3 regions of the Pseudarthrobacter arbutini genome follow, and region 2 is predicted to be linked to each of the others. Evidence: riboswitches for the same ligand, from Rfam matches in the RefSeq annotation. Region 2 holds a riboswitch; each other region holds the start of a gene.
The links. Region 2 has a riboswitch for thiamine pyrophosphate ahead of thiO (glycine oxidase ThiO). Riboswitches for the same ligand answer to the same signal wherever they lie in the genome.
Positions count from the first base shown of each region.

Region 1: linked by a shared signal. The riboswitch ahead of thiD (bifunctional hydroxymethylpyrimidine kinase/phosphomethylpyrimidine kinase) and the one ahead of thiO (glycine oxidase ThiO) in region 2 are both predicted to bind thiamine pyrophosphate.
Region 3: linked by a shared signal. The riboswitch ahead of thiC (phosphomethylpyrimidine synthase ThiC) and the one ahead of thiO (glycine oxidase ThiO) in region 2 are both predicted to bind thiamine pyrophosphate.

Region 1 is NZ_JBTNDQ010000019.1:28,336-34,096, forward strand. Features, by position in the region: gene obgE (GTPase ObgE) at 1-747, opposite strand, end outside; gene rpmA (50S ribosomal protein L27) at 865-1,128, opposite strand; gene rplU (50S ribosomal protein L21) at 1,190-1,498, opposite strand; gene thiD (bifunctional hydroxymethylpyrimidine kinase/phosphomethylpyrimidine kinase) at 1,771-3,369, opposite strand; TPP riboswitch at 3,352-3,449, opposite strand; gene ACX80V_RS18995 (Rne/Rng family ribonuclease) at 3,551-5,761, opposite strand, start outside.
Region 2 is NZ_JBTNDQ010000001.1:345,921-351,681, reverse strand. Features, by position in the region: gene ACX80V_RS01615 (DEAD/DEAH box helicase) at 1-599, opposite strand, end outside; gene ACX80V_RS01610 (RNB domain-containing ribonuclease) at 893-2,407, opposite strand; gene thiE (thiamine phosphate synthase) at 2,472-3,248, opposite strand; TPP riboswitch at 3,276-3,396, shown strand; gene thiO (glycine oxidase ThiO) at 3,387-4,730, shown strand; gene thiS (sulfur carrier protein ThiS) at 4,727-4,963, shown strand; gene ACX80V_RS01590 (thiazole synthase) at 4,968-5,761, shown strand, end outside.
Region 3 is NZ_JBTNDQ010000001.1:16,556-22,316, forward strand. Features, by position in the region: gene rimM (ribosome maturation factor RimM) at 1-375, opposite strand, end outside; gene ACX80V_RS00095 (RNA-binding protein) at 488-730, opposite strand; gene rpsP (30S ribosomal protein S16) at 732-1,148, opposite strand; gene ACX80V_RS00105 (hypothetical protein) at 1,361-1,798, opposite strand; gene ACX80V_RS00110 (VOC family protein) at 1,912-2,787, opposite strand; TPP riboswitch at 2,943-3,050, shown strand; gene thiC (phosphomethylpyrimidine synthase ThiC) at 3,045-4,862, shown strand; gene ACX80V_RS00120 (alpha/beta fold hydrolase) at 4,867-5,601, opposite strand; gene ffh (signal recognition particle protein) at 5,710-5,761, opposite strand, start outside.

The DNA of each region.
Region 1 (5,761 bases), on a different contig from region 2:
AAGCGTGCCGCAGTCCAGCACGTGCACCAGGGCGGCGCAGCGCTCGACGTGGCGCAGGAAGTGGTGGCCAAGGCCCTTGCCTTCGCTGGCGCCCTCGATGAGGCCCGGGACGTCGGCAATGGTGAAGCGGACATCGCCGGACTGGACAACGCCCAGGTTCGGGATCAGCGTGGTGAAGGGGTAATCGGCGATCTTGGGCCGAGCGGCGGACATGGCCGCGATCAGGCTGGATTTGCCGGCAGAGGGGAAACCCACCAGCGCGATGTCGGCGATGGACTTCAGTTCCAGCACAATATCGCTGGCGTCACCCTCGATGCCCAGCAGGGCGAAGCCCGGGGCACGGCGCTTCTGCGAGGACAGCGAGGCATTGCCCAGGCCGCCCAGGCCGCCGGCGGCCGCCACATACTCGGCGCCTTCGCCGACCAGGTCCGCCAGGACGGTGCCGTCCTTGGACTTGACCACGGTGCCGTCCGGTACGGGCAGGATGAGGGTCTCGCCGCTCTTGCCACCGCGCCAGTCACCCATGCCGGGGCCACCGTTGGTGGCGTGGCGGTGCGGGGCGTGGTGGTAGTCAAGCAGCGTGGTGGTCTGGTGATCAACGCGCAGGATGACGTCGCCGCCGTCGCCGCCGTTGCCGCCGTCGGGACCGCCCAGGGGCTTGAACTTCTCCCGGTGGACAGAGACACACCCGTGGCCGCCGGTACCGCCGGATACGTGCAGTACTACCCGGTCTACAAAGCTCGCCACGTGGATCTCCTCAGTGCTGTTTCCTGTACGCCCAAAGGCGCCAAGACGATTGTAATGCGGTTAAAAGAACAGTGGAGCGGACCAAAATGGCCCGCTCCACCGCTTCAGAACTATTTGTTACTCTGCAGCTGCAGCAGCAACGATGTTAACAACGCGGCGACCGCGGCGGGTGCCGAACTGGACGGCTCCCGGGGCCAGTGCGAACAGTGTGTCGTCGCCGCCACGTCCAACGCCGGCGCCCGGGTGGAAGTGGGTGCCACGCTGGCGAACGATGATCTCGCCTGCGGAAACTACCTGGCCGCCGAAGCGCTTGACGCCGAGGTACTGGGCGTTGGAGTCACGACCGTTGCGAGTGGAACTCGCGCCTTTTTTATGTGCCATTTGAAATGCCTGCCTTTAAATTCTGGGGAATCTGCTGAAGAACCTGAACAGTAACGAAGAGTTACTTGATACCCGTGATCTTGACCTTGGTCAATTCCTGACGGTGACCCTGGCGCTTCTTGTAACCGGTCTTGTTCTTGAACTTCTGGATGACGATCTTCGGACCACGGAGGTCTTCGAGGATCTCAGCCGTAACCGTTACCTTGGCCAGGTCCGCAGCAGCAGAGGTGACTTTGTCACCGTCTACCAGGAGCAGTGCGGGCAACTCAAAGGTGCTGCCGGCTCCACCGGGGACGCGGTTCAGGGTAACGAAGTCTCCAACGGAAACCTTCTCTTGGCGGCCGCCTGCGCGGACAATCGCGTACACCACTTGGGAACTCACTTCTCTCGACGTTTATTACTAAATTTGCGTGCTGAACCCTGTTCCATAATTGGCTGGGTTCTCGCTGTGCCTCAACGCCGTGGGGTCGTAACCCAAGTGTTGGCGTAAGCACCGAAGATCTAGAATACGCTAATTTTGCCTTCGGCCGCAAATGAGGCTGGTTACGGCAGGTTGTCTGTGATAGGACCCACAAGCAGGTACTGCACTGACAATCCAAAACCGTGCCTGACTATCGTACAGGCCGCACGGGCCGCAGCCTGTCAGGAATGAATTCGCGGCGCGTCGAAGAATTCCACCTCAAACCGGCACGACTGCCTGAAAGCCACCAGCATCGCCGCCCGTTCATCCGCGGAAGCACTCCGGCCGGCGTCGTCAGCCAAGGCGATGGCGTCACGCGTGGCCTGGGCGAAATCCTCGTCAGCATAGGCCCGCAGCCAGTCGGCATAAGGATGTGCTGCCGGTGCACCCGCAGCCAGGAACTCCTCGTGGAGGGTCTGTCCCACTTCGGCATACAACCAGAAGCACGGCAGCACCGCCGCAACGAGCACCGCGTAGCTGCCGGAGGCCGAGGCCGCCAGCAGGTGGTCCACGTAGGACTTGGTGACAGGTCCCAGGACAGAGTCCACTGTCCTGGTGCTTAGCCACGTGCGGTGCAGTTCGGACTCGACCTCAAGGCATTGCTGGGCCGACTTTGCCCAGAACAGCTGGGCGGCTTCCGTGGGCGCCAGCGCGCTGGCCCGGGCGAGGACCCGCGAATAGCCGTTGAGGTAGATGGCGTCCTGGGCGAGGTAATAGGCGAACTGTTCCTCAGCCAACGTGCCGGCCGTCAGGTCGCGGATGAAATCCAGCCCGTAGATGGCTGCAAGATCCGGCTCCGACGCCCGGCGCAGCGTCTCTGCGAACTCGCCGACTGCCGGAATCTGTTGCATGTGGTGGAAGTGGTTGATGGGGCCATTGCCCTCGCCCACCTCAAGTTGGTCAGAGGCCTGCAGCGCGCCCACCAGCCAGGGCTTCACCTGCCGTAGTGCGGCTTCCCAGTCCCCCAGCCGGGCCTGAGCCGTGGCCATGGCCGACGACAGCGAGCAGCCGGTGCCGTGGCTGTTGCGCGTGGGGATCCTGTCCCCGCTCACTTCCACCACCTCCTGGGCGAGCAGCCCGGCAGCGTTGACCAGGGCATCCGGGCACGCACCGCCGTCGAGATGGCCGCCCTTGACCAGGACGGTGGCACCGGTCGCGGCGGACAACCGCTGCCCCTGCCCGAGCGCGTCGTGCCATTCCCTCGCCTGCGGCTCCCCCACCAGGATGGCCAGTTCGGCCAGGTTGGGGGTGATCAGGTCCACGAGCGGGAGCAGCTCCCGCAGGGCCGCCTCGGAAGACTCCTGCAGCAGCCGGTCGCCGCTCGTGGCCACCATGACCGGATCAAGAACGACGACGGCGGGACGCACCTTTTCCAGCCAGTCGCGGACCACGCCTATCACCGCAGCGTCGCCCAGCATGCCGATCTTGACCGCGTCGATGGTGATGTCATCGCTGATGGCATCGAGCTGCTGGCCCAGGAAGGACGCAGGCGGGACGTGAACCGCCTGGACCCCCTGGGTGTTTTGGACCGTCAGCGCGGTGATGGCCGCCATGCCGTAGCCGCCAAGGGCTGCAATGCTTTTGAGGTCGGCCTGGACGCCCGCGCCCCCTGAAGGGTCCGATCCGGCAATGGACAGCACCCGCGGAACGTCACGCAGCACCCGGACCGCAGAAGAGCGGGCTGGTGCGGGCCGGACCTCAGCCCGGGTTGCTGGGGTTTCCGGCAGAGCCGCCGCGGGTGTTGCAGGAGGAAGGACAGAAGTTGAAGCCAAAGGAGACATCCCTTCGCCGGTGCTAACCGGACAGGTTCAACGGGTGTGGATCTCAGCCGGCTCTCTGCGCGGCACCCCGTGTCAGTCACCAGCCTAGCGTTCCTCGCGACTTAACGCCGGACGCCCGGACGCAGCCTGTGATTCACAGGCACGTCCGGGCGCCGTTGTATTGGCTTGCCCTACTGCTTGGTCAGAGCTCCGAGGCCGGAACTCCTACGCCCAGGATGATGGGCGCGTTGGCGGCAACCGGTTTGTCGGCCACAGGAGCCTTGACGGGCTCCGGCGCCTTGGCGGCGTGGGTGTGTCCGGCGGCAGCCGCCGGAGCGGCTTCGTGATGCTCTACGGACGTGGCGTTGGCTGCGCCCTGGGCGCGGCTGGCACTCCGGTTCCGCCGGGGACGGCGGGCGCGGGGCTCCTCGGTGTGGTCGGAGTAATCCTTCTCCGCCGCGGCTGGCTGCTGCTGGCGGGCAGGTTCAGCCGGCTGGGTTTCAGTTGCCTGGAATGCCGACGGCTTGCTTTCCGCTACAGGTGCCGGCTCGCCAAGGTGCGCGAAGGCCTCCGCGAGGCGATCAAGTGTCAGGGCAGGTGAGTGCGGCTGGTCATCGTGGTGCGCCACGAACGGAAGCACAACCTGCTCGCCGCCGAATGTCAGCACTGCGGCCGGACGGCCGTTGGAGTCCGTTTCGGACCGCTCAGCCGGAGCCGGCACCGCAGCCGCAGGCTGCCGGCCCGCGGCGGCTGATGCGTGAGCCACTTCGTCGTCGTGCAGGTGCGCAGCGTGGGCTGCGGCCGCAATGTTCGCAAGCGCTGCCCGCGTGGCCTCCGCCTTGGCATGTCGCTCGGCATCACTGGCTTCCGGGTGGACCGTGTGGATCTGCACCGGAGCTGCCGGTGCCGTTTCCAGCGGCTGGCCGCCCCGTCCGCGGCGGCGCTTCCGGTCAGTGCGGCCACCCGGCTGGCTGTCCGGGCGCTGGCTGTCAGTCCGCACGCTATCGGTGCGCTGGGTTTCCGGGCGGCTGTCCACACGCTGCACGTGGTGCTCCGCGGCTACAGTGTTGGCGCGGCGGTGTTCCACGGGGTCGTCGTGGGTGACAATTCCGCGGCCTGCACAGGTTTCACACTGCTCGCCGAAGACTTCCAGGAGCCCGGTGCCCATGCGCTTGCGCGTCATCTGTACGAGGCCCAGCGAGGTCACTTCGGCCACCTGGTGCTTGGTCCGGTCGCGGCCCAGGCATTCCACCATGCGGCGGAGGACAAGGTCGCGGTTGGATTCGAGGACCATGTCGATGAAGTCGATGACGATGATGCCGCCGATGTCGCGGAGCCGGAGCTGCCGGACCACTTCTTCAGCTGCCTCGAGGTTGTTCTTGGTGACGGTTTCCTCGAGGTTGCCGCCACTGCCGGTGAACTTGCCGGTGTTGACGTCCACCACGGTCATGGCTTCGGTACGGTCGATGACCAGCGAGCCGCCCGAAGGCAGGAAGACCTTGCGTTCCAGGGCCTTGTGGATCTGCTCATCGATCCGCCACGCAGCGAAGATGTCCTGGTCCTTGGTCCACTTTTCCAGGCGGCCCACGAGGTCCGGGGCAACGTAGGTGACGTAGGCCTCGATGGTGTCCCAGGCCTCTTCACCGGAGACGATCAGCTTGGAGAAGTCCTCGTTGAAGACATCACGGACCACCTTGATGGTGAGGTCAGGTTCGCCGTAGAGCAGCTCCGGGGCGAGGATCTTGGTGGACGTGGACTGGCTTTCGATGCCCTCCCACTGGGCCCGCAGCCGGTTGATGTCGTGCGTGAGCTCCTCTTCCGAGGCGCCTTCGGCAGCGGTGCGGACGATGACGCCGGCGTGCTCCGGGAGGCGGTCCTTGAGGATGCGCTTGAGGCGGTTTCGCTCGACGTCGGGCAGTTTGCGGGAGATTCCGGTCATGGAGCCGCCGGGTACATAGACCAGGTAGCGGCCGGGCAGCGAGATCTGGCTGGTCAGGCGTGCACCCTTGTGGCCCACGGGATCCTTGGTGACCTGGACCAGGACGGTGTCGCCGGACTTGAGCGCGTTTTCGATCCGGCGCTGCTTGCCTTCGAGGTTAACGGCTTCCCAGTTCACTTCACCGGCGTACAGGACGGCGTTGCGGCCGCGTCCGATGTCAACGAACGCCGCTTCCATGGACGGCAGGACGTTCTGCACCTTGCCGAGGTAGACGTTGCCGATCAGGGAGTCCTGCTGGGTCTTGGAGACAAAGTGCTCGGCCAGGACGCCGTCTTCGAGGACGCCGATCTGGATTCTGTCGTCGCGCTGACGGACGATCATCTGCCGGTCAACTGATTCGCGGCGGGCCAGGAACTCGGCCTCGGTGATGACGGTGCGGCGGCGGCCGGTGTCGCGGGATTCGCGGCGGCGCTG
Region 2 (5,761 bases):
TCGTCGGCCTCGTCAAGGATGACCATCTTGACGTTCTTCAGGACCAGGTGCTTCTGCTTGTAGAGGTCGATGAGGCGGCCGGGAGTACCGACGACTACCTCGACGCCGTTCTGCAGGGCCTCCACCTGGGGCTCGTAGGCACGGCCGCCGTAGATGGTGGTGATGCGGGCGTTCCGCTTGCGGGAAGCGTTCTGGAGATCATTGGCCACCTGGACGGCCAGCTCGCGGGTGGGCACGATGACCAGGGCCTGAGGTGCACCCGGAACGGCGAGCTTGTCGTAGCCGGCGTCGTCCGGACCCACCACGCGCTGCAGCGCGGGAATGCCGAAGCCGAGGGTCTTGCCGGTGCCGGTCTTGGCCTGCCCGATGATGTCGTGGCCCGAAAGCGCCACCGGCAGGGTCATGGCCTGGATGGGGAAGGGGTGGGTGATCCCGGCGTCGGCGAGGGACTCCACGATGTCGGCGCGGACGTTGTAGTCAGCGAAGGATTTCTCCTCGATCTCGTGCGGCTTCTCGTCCGAGATGATGGTTTCTTCGGGTTCGATCGTCTCGATGCCGGAGTCGTCAGTCAGGATCTGGTGGGTATGCAATTCACTCACAGGGGAGTTTCCTTATTCATTTGGGCATTGGCGCTGCCTGCTCAACGGGCCGGCCAACGTGGCCGTTCCGGAGCACGCTCGAAGCGCGCAAGCAATTCCAGTGGAAGCCGATCGCGGGCTATCAAAATGCTGGCACTGGTGACCAACGGGTGCATCTCAAGATCGCGTAGGGGCGGGCTTGTTGAATTCAAAATCAAGGAAATCAACGACCGGGCATCCATATCTACTTCTTCAGTCTAGCCGCACGGACCCTGAATCCCGGCTTTGGGCCGATCAGGCGGCGCGCAAAACCTTTAGGCCAGCAGCTCGAAGTGGACCTCGCGGGCAGCGATGTCGGAAGAGATCAGGCGGACCCGCACCTTGGTGCCGGATTCCAGGTCGCCGCCGCACCGGGCCGTCACGGCGGGCTCGGCGATCTGAATGATCCCCGAGGGGCCGTTTCCGTTTTTTGCGGCTCCGTTTTTCGCAGCGCCGTTCTTGGTGCCGTTGCCGTTTTTCCCGTTGCCGTTGCCCTTCTGCGGCTTGGAGCCGGAAATCACGATCGCATCGAATTCCTGGCCCACATGGTTGACCAGAAGCGCGGCCTCCACGGTGTCCAGCGCCATGCGTTCCATCCGCGATGCCATCTGGTCGGATCCGGCCATGATCTCCGGCAGGGACGGCAGGGCTTCCCGCGCCCAGTCCGGTACCGGCTTGCCGTTGCTCAGGGCTTCGCAGATCACCAGGACAAAACGGTCGATCAGACGCCGGAGCGGTGCCGTGGTGTGGGCATAGGCAGCGCCGATGGCGGACTGGATGGCGTCTTTCGGGACTGTGCCGTCGAACGCCGTGTAGCTGGCACCGCGGAACAGCATGCCGGCGGAGTGCAGGATGGCCAGTTGCCGGGGTTCGGTCGGGTCAAGGCTGCGGAGGTATTCGCCGTAGCTGATCTTGCCGTCCCACGGCTTGCCCAATGCCTCAGTCTGGAGGCGGAAGTGACGCAGGGAGCGCTCGTCCGGGGCGGGCATGGTTCGCAGGATGCCCACTTCTCCCGCCAGCATCAGGTTTGCCGCCGCCATCCCCGTCATCAGGGAGATCTGGGCGTTCCAGTCCTCCACCGGAAGCTGCGGCGCCGCGGCAATCCGGTAGCCGCCGTCGGGCAGCTGCACGATTTCCTGCTCGGGCATGTTCAGGCTGGCGCCGCCACGCTGCCGCTCCAGTTCAACGCGCTTGAGGCCCACTTCCTTCAGGAGCTGCAGGACAGGGCCGGCCGTCCCGGCGTCGAGTTCGGCCTGGGCTCCCTTGTAGCTCAGCTTGGCCCGGCTGCGGATGGTGGCCCTCTGGACGCTCACAGTGGAGACCTGCGCGGCGTCGTCCAGCCCGAACTCCCAGACGTAGGCGGAACACAGCTGGCCGGCCAGAAGGCTGCCTGCCCCTTCGCTGATGACTTCCGGGTGCAGCGGGATACGGCCGTCAGGGGCGTAGAACGTCTGGCCGCGGCGCCGGGTCTCTGCGTCGAGTCCGCCGCCGGGGCGGACAAAGGACGGCACGTCAGCGATGGCGTAAAGCACCCTGTAGCCAGTGCCCGCACGCTCGATGAACAGCGCCTGGTCCAGATCGGTGGACGACGCCGGATCGATAGTGAGGAAGGCCACTTCCGTCAGGTCGGCACCCGGCAACTCGTGTGCGGCCACCGCCGCTTCCGCGTCCCGGACCGCCTCCGCCGGGTAGGGCCCCGGCAGTTCCAGCTCGGTCCGCAGGGCGCTCAGCGCCGCCGCGAGGTCGTTCGTCTGCTCGTGGACATTGGGGGCCAACCTATGATGTGACACGAAAATCAGGTTAGCTCGATTTCCACGGATCGTGCACGCCCGCCGCCCGCCACGCGGGGGATTGTCAGGATGCGCCGGCGTCCAGGGCCGCCAGGAGTGCCGCGGCCGCCGCTGCGGGGTCCGCGGCTTCGGTGATGGCACGCACCACAACAATCCTGCCGGCGCCGGCCTCCACCACCTGCTCCACGTTGCCGAGATCGATGCCTCCGATGGCAAACCAGGGCAGCGTGGCCTGGGTGCCACCGGCAGCGCGGACGGCTTCGGCCGCGTACCGCACCAGGTCAAGGCCGACGGCGGCCCGGCCCGGTTTCGTCGGAGTGGCCCAGACCGGTCCTACGCAGAAGTAGTCCAGGCCGCCTTGGTCAGTCAGCCCACCGGACAGCCGGATGGCGCCTTCGATCTGCTCGGCGGTGTGCGTGGAAAGGCCGATCGCGGCTGGTGCCCCGAGCAGCGTGCGGGCGGAAGCGACAGGCAGATCTTTCTGCCCGATGTGGAAAACGGGGGCGCCGGACAGCAGCGCGATATCGGCACGGTCATTGACTGCCCACAGCTTTCCGTGGCGTTCGGCCGCGGCCCGAAGCACGGCCAGCAGCTCCAGCTCCTCCGCCGCCTCGATTGCCTTGTCCCGGAGCTGGATGATGTCCACGCCGCCGGCAAACGCCGCGTCCACAAACTCGCCAAAGTCCCCGCGGTCCCGTCGCGCGTCAGTGCACAGGTACAGCCTGGCGCTGTGCGGGAGGCCGGTGTTAATGCCGACGGCGGGGTCTGTTCCGGCCAAGGATTCGGGAGCGGGGGAGGGGGCGGAGGGCGTGCCTGCAGCGGCGAAGGATTGCGCGTTCATGGAAACCAGCCTAAGTCCCCTAAACTGGGCGGGTACTGCGGGAGCCCGTTGCAGCCGTCACAAAGCGGCCGGGCTGAGAGGGCGTCAGAGCCGACCGCTTGACCTGATCCGGCTAGTACCGGCGTAGGGAAGGAACATATGCCCCCCGCAATAAGCAGCCCACCTGAGCCTGCACCAGCCAGCCCGGCCACCGCCCTGCACGCCGACGTGGCCGTCATCGGCGGCGGAGTCATCGGCCACGCCATAGCCTGGGAAGTCCGGCGGTCCGGCCGTTCCGTCGTACTGATCGATGACGCGCCCGGCAACGGCGCCAGCTGGGCAGCCGCCGGCATGCTGGCCCCTGTGAGCGAACTGCATTACCAGGAGGAAGACCTCCTTGAGCTGATGCTGGCATCCTCCGGCCTGTGGCCTGCCTTTGCGGCCGACCTCGCCCTGGCCGGGGCTGGCGATACCGGATATCTGACGACGCCGACCCTCGCGATCGGCGCGGACGCTGCGGACCGCCGGGCACTGATGGACCTCCGGGCCGTGCAGCAGGCCAGCGGCCTGGTGGTGGAACCCCTGACTGTCCGTGAGGCCAGGACCAGGGAATCCCTGCTCAGCCCGGCCATATCCTGCGCCCTGGACATCTCCGCCGACCACCAGGTGGATCCACGGAAACTCGTGGCGTGCCTCCAGGAAGTCCTGGCCATCCACGAACCGGGCGCAGGAACCGCCGTGGCAGGTGCCCGCGCGGGATTCGCCGTTGACCAACGTGCCGCTGCCCTGCTCTGGGAGGACGGCCGCGTCATCGGCGTGAAGCTCGCCCACGGCGGAACTGTCCAGGCCCGGGAGACCGTCGTGGCCAACGGATTGCAGGCGGCGTCGCTGGATGGCCTGCCGGTTGGACTGCACCTGCCCCTGCGGCCCGTCTACGGTGACATCCTGCGGCTGGCTGTTCCGCAGCACCTGCGCCCGCTCCTCACCTCCACTGTCCGCGGAATGGTCCATGGTGTGCCGGTCTACATCGTTCCCCGGCAGGACGGCACGGTGGTGATCGGCGCTACGCAGCGAGAAGACGCGCTCGCCGGGACGGGCGACGCTGCTGTCTCGGCGGGCGGCGTCTACCAGTTGCTGCGGGACGCCCAGGTCCTGGTGCCGGCCGTCTCGGAGCTTGAACTCCTGGAATGCACAGCGCGGGCAAGGCCTGCGACCCCGGACAACGCCCCTCTCCTCGGCCGCGTACCGTCTTCCGCACCAAGGACGGGGAACACAGCGGACATTGCCGGGCTGATGGTTGCCACCGGATTCTTCCGCCACGGAGTGCTCCTGGCTCCGGCGGCGGCGGCCATCTGCCGGGACCTGCTGGATGGCCGGACGGACCCGCGATGGGGGGCCCTCAGCCCGGCCCGCTTTTCAGGAAAGCACCACGTAGCCGGCATACAGTCCCCAGACAATGACATCCGCACGAAGGACCTCGACCCACAGAAGGAATCAGCATGAACATCACCCTCAACGGCTCGCGCCATTCCGTGGCGGACGACGCCTCCATCACCACCCTCATCAGCCAGATCACTGGACGTCCCCTCTCGGCCAATGGCCAGGCGACAGACGGGCAGAAACTCGGCGTCGCCGTCGCCCATAACTCCGAGGTAGTACCCCGCAGCCAGTGGTTCGTCACGGCGCTCGCCGAAGGTGACGACGTCGAACTGGTCACAGCAGTCCAGGGAGGCTGACACCATGACAGTAACCAGCAACATCAGCACACATAACCGTCCCGAGGCCGCAGACAGGCTGGTCATCGACGGCGTCGAGCTCGGCTCCCGCCTCATCATGGGCACCGGTGGCGCCCCCAGCCTCGACGGGCTGGGGGCAGCCCTCCTGGCGTCCGGAACCGAGCTGACCACAGTGGCCATGCGGCGCTATTCGCCGGCTGAATCGGGATCCCTTTTCCAGCTCCTGGTGGACCACGGGATCCGGATACTGCCCAACACCGCCGGCTGCTTCACCGCCCGGGATGCGGTCATGACGGCGGAACTGGCCCGCGAAGCGCTGGAAACGGACTGGCTCAAGCTGGAAGTCATCGCCGACGAACAGACCCTGCTGCCGGACGCCGTGGAATTGGTGGATGCTACGGAACAGCTTGTTAACCGGGGCTTCAAAGTGTTCGCCTACACCAACGATGACCCGGTCCTGGCCCTGCGGCTGGAAAACCTGGGGGCCGCTGCGGTCATGCCGCTCGGAGCACCTATCGGCACCGGCCTGGGGATCCTGAATCCACACAACATCGAACTGATCGTCTCGCGCGCCTCGGTGCCCGTGGTGCTGGACGCCGGCATCGGCACGGCATCCGACGCCGCCCTGGCCATGGAGCTTGGCTGTGATGCCGTGCTGCTGGCCACTGCAGTCACGCGGGCGCAGAACCCTGCACTCATGGGGGAGGCCTTCAAACACGCCGTCATCGCCGGTAGGCTGGCGAAAGCGGCCGGCAGGATTCCGCGCCGCGAGCACGCCCTGGCGTCATCGGCCATGGA
Region 3 (5,761 bases), 330 kb from region 2:
GTCCTGGACGGGCAAGGTGTGCAGGGCGGCGATCTTGCCGACCACCTGCGACCCGACGCGCGCCTCGAGCCCTACCAGTTCGTGCTCGTACCAGCCTTCGTCGTCGTCCTCGTCCAGCTCTTCGGTTTCGATGAAAAGCTTGGCGCCGCGCAGGGTCTCTGCCTGGTTGCGGGTCTCGATTCCTTCGAATGCGAGCAGCAGGATGTCCTTGTTCCAGCGCGCACCCTCAACAATGAGCGGGCCAGCCGATGCAGGCTCCACCACAAACTCGGTACCGGGAACAAACCGGTCCCCCGGAGCGTCGGTCAGCACCTGGACCGTCACTTCGCCGCGGATTCCATGCGGTTTGCCGATTCGTGCCACCTGAAGCTGCATCTGTTCCTCTGTTTCGGTTGTGGATTCTCCACGGTCTTGTGGTGAAAGCACTCCGGCCCCTCCACCGTTGCTGGTGGAAGGGCCGGAGCAAAAAACTGATGTTGCCGAGCGCTTAGCGGCGGCGGTCGGTGTCGACGACGTCGACCCTGACCGGCTCGCCGTCTGCCAGTGCCGCCACAACGGTGCGCAATGCCCGTGCGGTGCGGCCCTGGCGGCCGATCACCCGTCCCAGGTCATCCTGATGAACACGAACCTCGAGGGTGTCCCCGCGGCGGTTGTTCTTCGAGCTGACCTTGACATCTTCCGGCGAATCAACGATTCCCCGGACGAGGTGTTCGAGCGCTTCTGCCAGCAATCTACTCAGCCTCGGTGGTCTCTGCCTCGGCCGGGGCCTCGGCTGCGTCAGACTGCTTCGACTTCTTGGTGATGGCTTCCGGGATGATCACGGAACCCTTTTCCGGGGCAACAAAGGCAGCCTTCGGAGCTTTGGTCTTCAGGGTGCCTTCCTGGCCCGGCAGGCCCTTGAACTTCTGCCAGTCACCGGTGATCTTCAGGATCGCGGCAACCTGCTCGGACGGCTGTGCGCCGACGCCGAGCCAGTACTGGGCACGGTCCGTATCCACCTCGATGTATGAGGGCTCTTCGGTGGGGTGGTACTTGCCGATCTCTTCGATGGCACGGCCGTCACGCTTGGAGCGTGCGTCCATGACGACGATGCGGTAGTACGGTGCGCGCATCTTGCCAAAGCGCTTAAGGCGAATCTTTACGGCCACTTTTGTGGTCACTCCTGTTTCAGAAAAGGGGTGAACCGACGTTCTGCACCCGTGGGGCGGGCCATACTTGAGGGTTCGAAGGACAGGATCCGGACGCGGAGAGAGGGGCCACGCAGATCGAGTACCTGTTTATTGTGCCAGATCAGCGTCCGGATTTCGACTTGACACGTCGGGATGGGGCAGCCGGGCGGACCCGGCGGGCCACGGCCGGCCTACGACGACCAGACATACACGCCGGTGCGTGCGGCGTCATCGACGGAGTTGGCAAGCTCAGCGAACTGCTGGACATACGTCCGGGCCTCGGCTGCGCCGAACGGCATGTCATCCTGGGCGGCCCACTTTTCAGCGACGTCGTCCAGGACATTGCCTTCGCCTTCAGTCTCGTAGCTGAGCAGGTCGGCGAGCGCACGCACCATGGCCCGCGGGACCCCGAGGAGGGAATCACTGGCCACGTCAACCATGGCCAGTTCGTAGTCCGCGCCACCGGCGTGCACCGCAACGCCGGCAAGATCGCCAAGCTGCTCGATTTCGAAATCGCTGATTCCGGGAATCCGCAGGGCCTGGCCCGCCGGGGAGCCGCCTGCGTCCAGGACGTCCGCCCGCTTCAGTGCGGCATCGTGAGTGGAAACAAAAATTTCAGTGAAGCCCATGGGAACAGCCCTCATTCCGTCGACGGTGCGGCCTGGAAGGGCAGCAGCAAGTGCCGCCCCGGCCGTTCAGAATCAGCCTAGTACAAGGCAGGCCGCACATTTGGCATCCGCACTCAGCGGACGGCGACACGGATATTGTTGCGCCACGGGTCCTCGAAGCGAAGCTCGGCGCCCGTGTGGTGCGAGGCCACGCCGGCGACCTTCAGGCGGTCGGCGAGCGCTCCGACGTCATCCCCGGAAGGGACCTCGATGAGCACTTCGCCGAGGCCCAGGGTGTTCTTGCGGGGACCGGCTCCGCGGCTGTTCCAGACGTTCATGGCCATGTGGTGGTGATACCGGCCCGCGGAGACAAACAGTGCCTGCCCGTGCCACCCGGCTGTCTTTTCGAAGCCCAGCGTACCCACGTAGAAATCGTGCGCTGACTGGACGTCGCCCACCCGGAGGTGGACGTGGCCCACGCCGGCTTCGCTGGCCCGCTGGCCGGCCACGGATTCCTGGGTCAGGTGCTGCTCGAGGTAGCGCTGCGGCGGCAGTGCCAGGCTGTCCATCACTACATCCTTCCCGTTCCAGGACCAGTTTTCGCGGGGCCTGTCCCAGTACAGTTCGATGCCGTTGCCTTCCGGGTCATTGAAGTAGAAGGCCTCGCTGACGAGGTGGTCGGCGCTGCCGGTGAAGGATCGGGGTTCGTACTGGGCGGCGGTGGCTACTGTGGCGGCCAGCGAAGCCTGGTCGTCAAACAGCAGTGCGGTGTGGAACAGCCCGGCCTCTCCCCTGCCCGGCAGATTCAAGGACGGAGCGGCCGCGAGATGGACCAGCGGGCGTTGAAGGCGGCCAAGATAGACGCCGCCGTCCTGTTCCGCGACGACCTCCAGGCCGAGCGCACGCTGATAGTAGTCGGTCATCAGCTTCATGTCGCCCACCTTGAGCATCACCGTGCCCATGGAGAGGTCGGCAGGAAGGAGATCCCGGCTGGTGGCTTCTGCAGTCATGTGAACACTCCCGGTCCGTTGGCCTTCTGATGGAAGGCGGCTATGGTTCCAATTTACTTGAAGCTTCAATTTAATTCAAGTGTCGGAGCAGACAGATTGCGACCGCTTTCCGGTGATTGCTGTCACCAGTCCACCCTCGGCCTGTGGTAGCTTCGACTTGACCACACGGGAGCCCTTGCAGGGGCTGAGATCGGGCTGACGCAGCCTGCGACCGTTGAACCTGTCCGGGTAATGCCGGCGAAGGAAGTGAGTATTCATTGAATACACAAGAAACACAGCTCATCCCTGCCCAAAATGGGGCCGACGTGGATCAAACGCTCCAGCCTGAAACCCAGTCACTGAAGTCCCACTCGCTGGCGTTTATCAACGATGAGGCCACCGGGATCCGGGTACCCGTGACCGAGATCGCCCTCGAACCGTCGCCAAACGGCGAGGCGAACGGGCCTTTCCGGACCTACCGCACGGCGGGACCGGGCAGCGATCCGGTGGTGGGCCTCAACCCGTTCCGCTCAGAGTGGATCGCAGCCCGCGGAGACACCGAGCCCTACAGCGGCCGGGAGCGGAACCTGCTCGACGACGGCAAGTCGGCCGTGCGCCGCGGCGCAGCCTCTGCGGAATGGAAGGGCGCGCAACCGGTCCCCCGCCGCGCCGTCGAAGGCAAGACCGTCACCCAGATGCACTATGCGCGGCAGGGGGTCATCACCCCCGAAATGCAGTTCATCGCCCTCCGCGAAAACTGTGATGTGGAACTGGTCCGCAGCGAGGTGGCGGCTGGCCGGGCCATCATCCCCAACAACATCAACCACCCGGAATCCGAACCGATGATTATCGGCAAGGCCTTCCTGGTGAAGATCAATGCCAACATCGGCAACTCGGCCGTGACCAGCTCCATCGCCGAGGAAGTGGACAAACTCCAGTGGGCCACGCAGTGGGGGGCTGACACGGTGATGGACCTGTCCACCGGCGATGACATCCACACCACCCGGGAATGGCTCATCCGCAACTCTCCTGTGCCCATCGGTACGGTGCCCATCTACCAGGCGCTGGAGAAGGTCAACGGCGAGGCCAACGCCCTGACGTGGGAGATCTACCGGGACACGGTGATTGAGCAGTGCGAGCAGGGCGTGGACTACATGACCATCCACGCCGGTGTGCTGCTGCGTTACGTGCCGCTGACGGCCAACCGCGTCACCGGCATCGTCTCCCGGGGCGGCGCGATCATGGCCGGCTGGTGCCTGGCCCACCACCAGGAGAACTTCCTGTACACGCACTTCGACGAGCTGTGCGAGATCTTCGCCAAGTACGACGTCGCGTTCTCCCTGGGCGACGGACTGCGCCCGGGAGCGACGGCGGACGCCAACGACGCCGCCCAGTTCGCCGAGCTGGACACCCTGGCCGAACTGACCCAGCGGGCGTGGGAATTCGATGTGCAGGTCATGGTGGAAGGTCCCGGGCACGTCCCGTTCCACCTGGTGCGGGAGAACGTGGAACGCCAGCAGGAACTCTGCAAGGGCGCCCCGTTCTACACGCTGGGGCCGCTGGTTACTGATATTGCCCCGGGCTATGACCACATCACGTCCGCCATCGGCGCCACGGAAATCGCCCGGTACGGCACGGCGATGCTTTGTTACGTCACGCCCAAGGAACACCTTGGCCTCCCGAACAAGGACGACGTGAAGACCGGTGTGATCACCTACAAGATCGCCGCCCACGCAGCAGACCTGGCCAAAGGCCACCCCGGCGCCCATGAACGGGATGATGCCCTGTCCAAGGCCAGGTTCGAGTTCCGCTGGCGCGACCAGTTCGCGCTGTCCCTGGACCCGGTCACGGCGGAGGCCTTCCATGACGAGACGCTGCCCGCCGAACCGGCCAAAACCGCCCACTTCTGCTCCATGTGCGGCCCGAAGTTCTGCTCCATGAAGATCAGCCAGGACATCAGGGACGAATACGGTTCCGCCGATTCGCAGGCGGCCATCGCCGAGGCCTACAGCGGGATGCGCGAAAAGAGTGCGGAGTTCCTGGCCGCCGGCGGGAAGGTCTACCTCCCCGAGCTTCGGATCCCGGCCGGGAGCTGACGGCTCAGGAAGCCTGAACCGAGCGTGACCTGCCGACGTCGGCGATGAAGGACCGGATGGCACGGTCACCTTCGGCAGAGTCCTGGGGCCGGTGTCCTCCCGCAGCGATGCGGTGCAGGGCACCGGTTTCCTGCAGATATCCGGCGATCTCCTCGTAGAGCGGTTCCCACCCACCCGTCAGGACCATGGTGGGGACGCCCGGAACTATGTGCAGCGGGGCCTCCCAGGACGGCGCCTGCAACCGGAGCCGGCGCGCCGACCGTTTTTCCTCCGGCGTGGCGGGCTCCTGCAGGTCCGCCGCGAACATTCGCCGCACGAACTCACGCTGGAAGTCTTCATCGCTGAGCTGGTGCCGGACGTCGAACAGCGGTTGCATCAGGGCGCGGTGTGCGGCCGTGGCCGGCAGTTCGGCGGTCAGGGACATGCACGCCGGTTCTACCAGCGTGAGGGAATATACCAGCTCGGGGCGTTCGACGGCAGCCATCATGGCCGCGATCGCGCCCTCGGCGTGGGCAACAACATGGCCCCCAGCGGCCCCGCGGCCGTCATCGGCAAGTGAGCGCAGGATGATGGCGGTGTCTTCGGAGAACGAGGACTCCACGGGTTCAGCGACGGGGTCAAAACCGTGCCGCCGCAGGAACAGGGCGTCGTACGTCAGCGCCATGCCGTGCTGGCGCAGCCACGCCGCGGCACCGAAAGGTCCGGCGCCGTGCACGAACACTACCCGCTGTTTGAACATGACCCAACCCTATTCCACGGCACCGACATCCCAATTGGGCAGGAGCCAGTGTCGTTACGAGTGCCGTGCCCACAACGACGCCTTCTGCTACCCAGTCGGGAGGGGTGGTTACTTGCCGAGGAACTTGTCGAATCCCTTGGGCAGGTTCAGCTGCGACGGG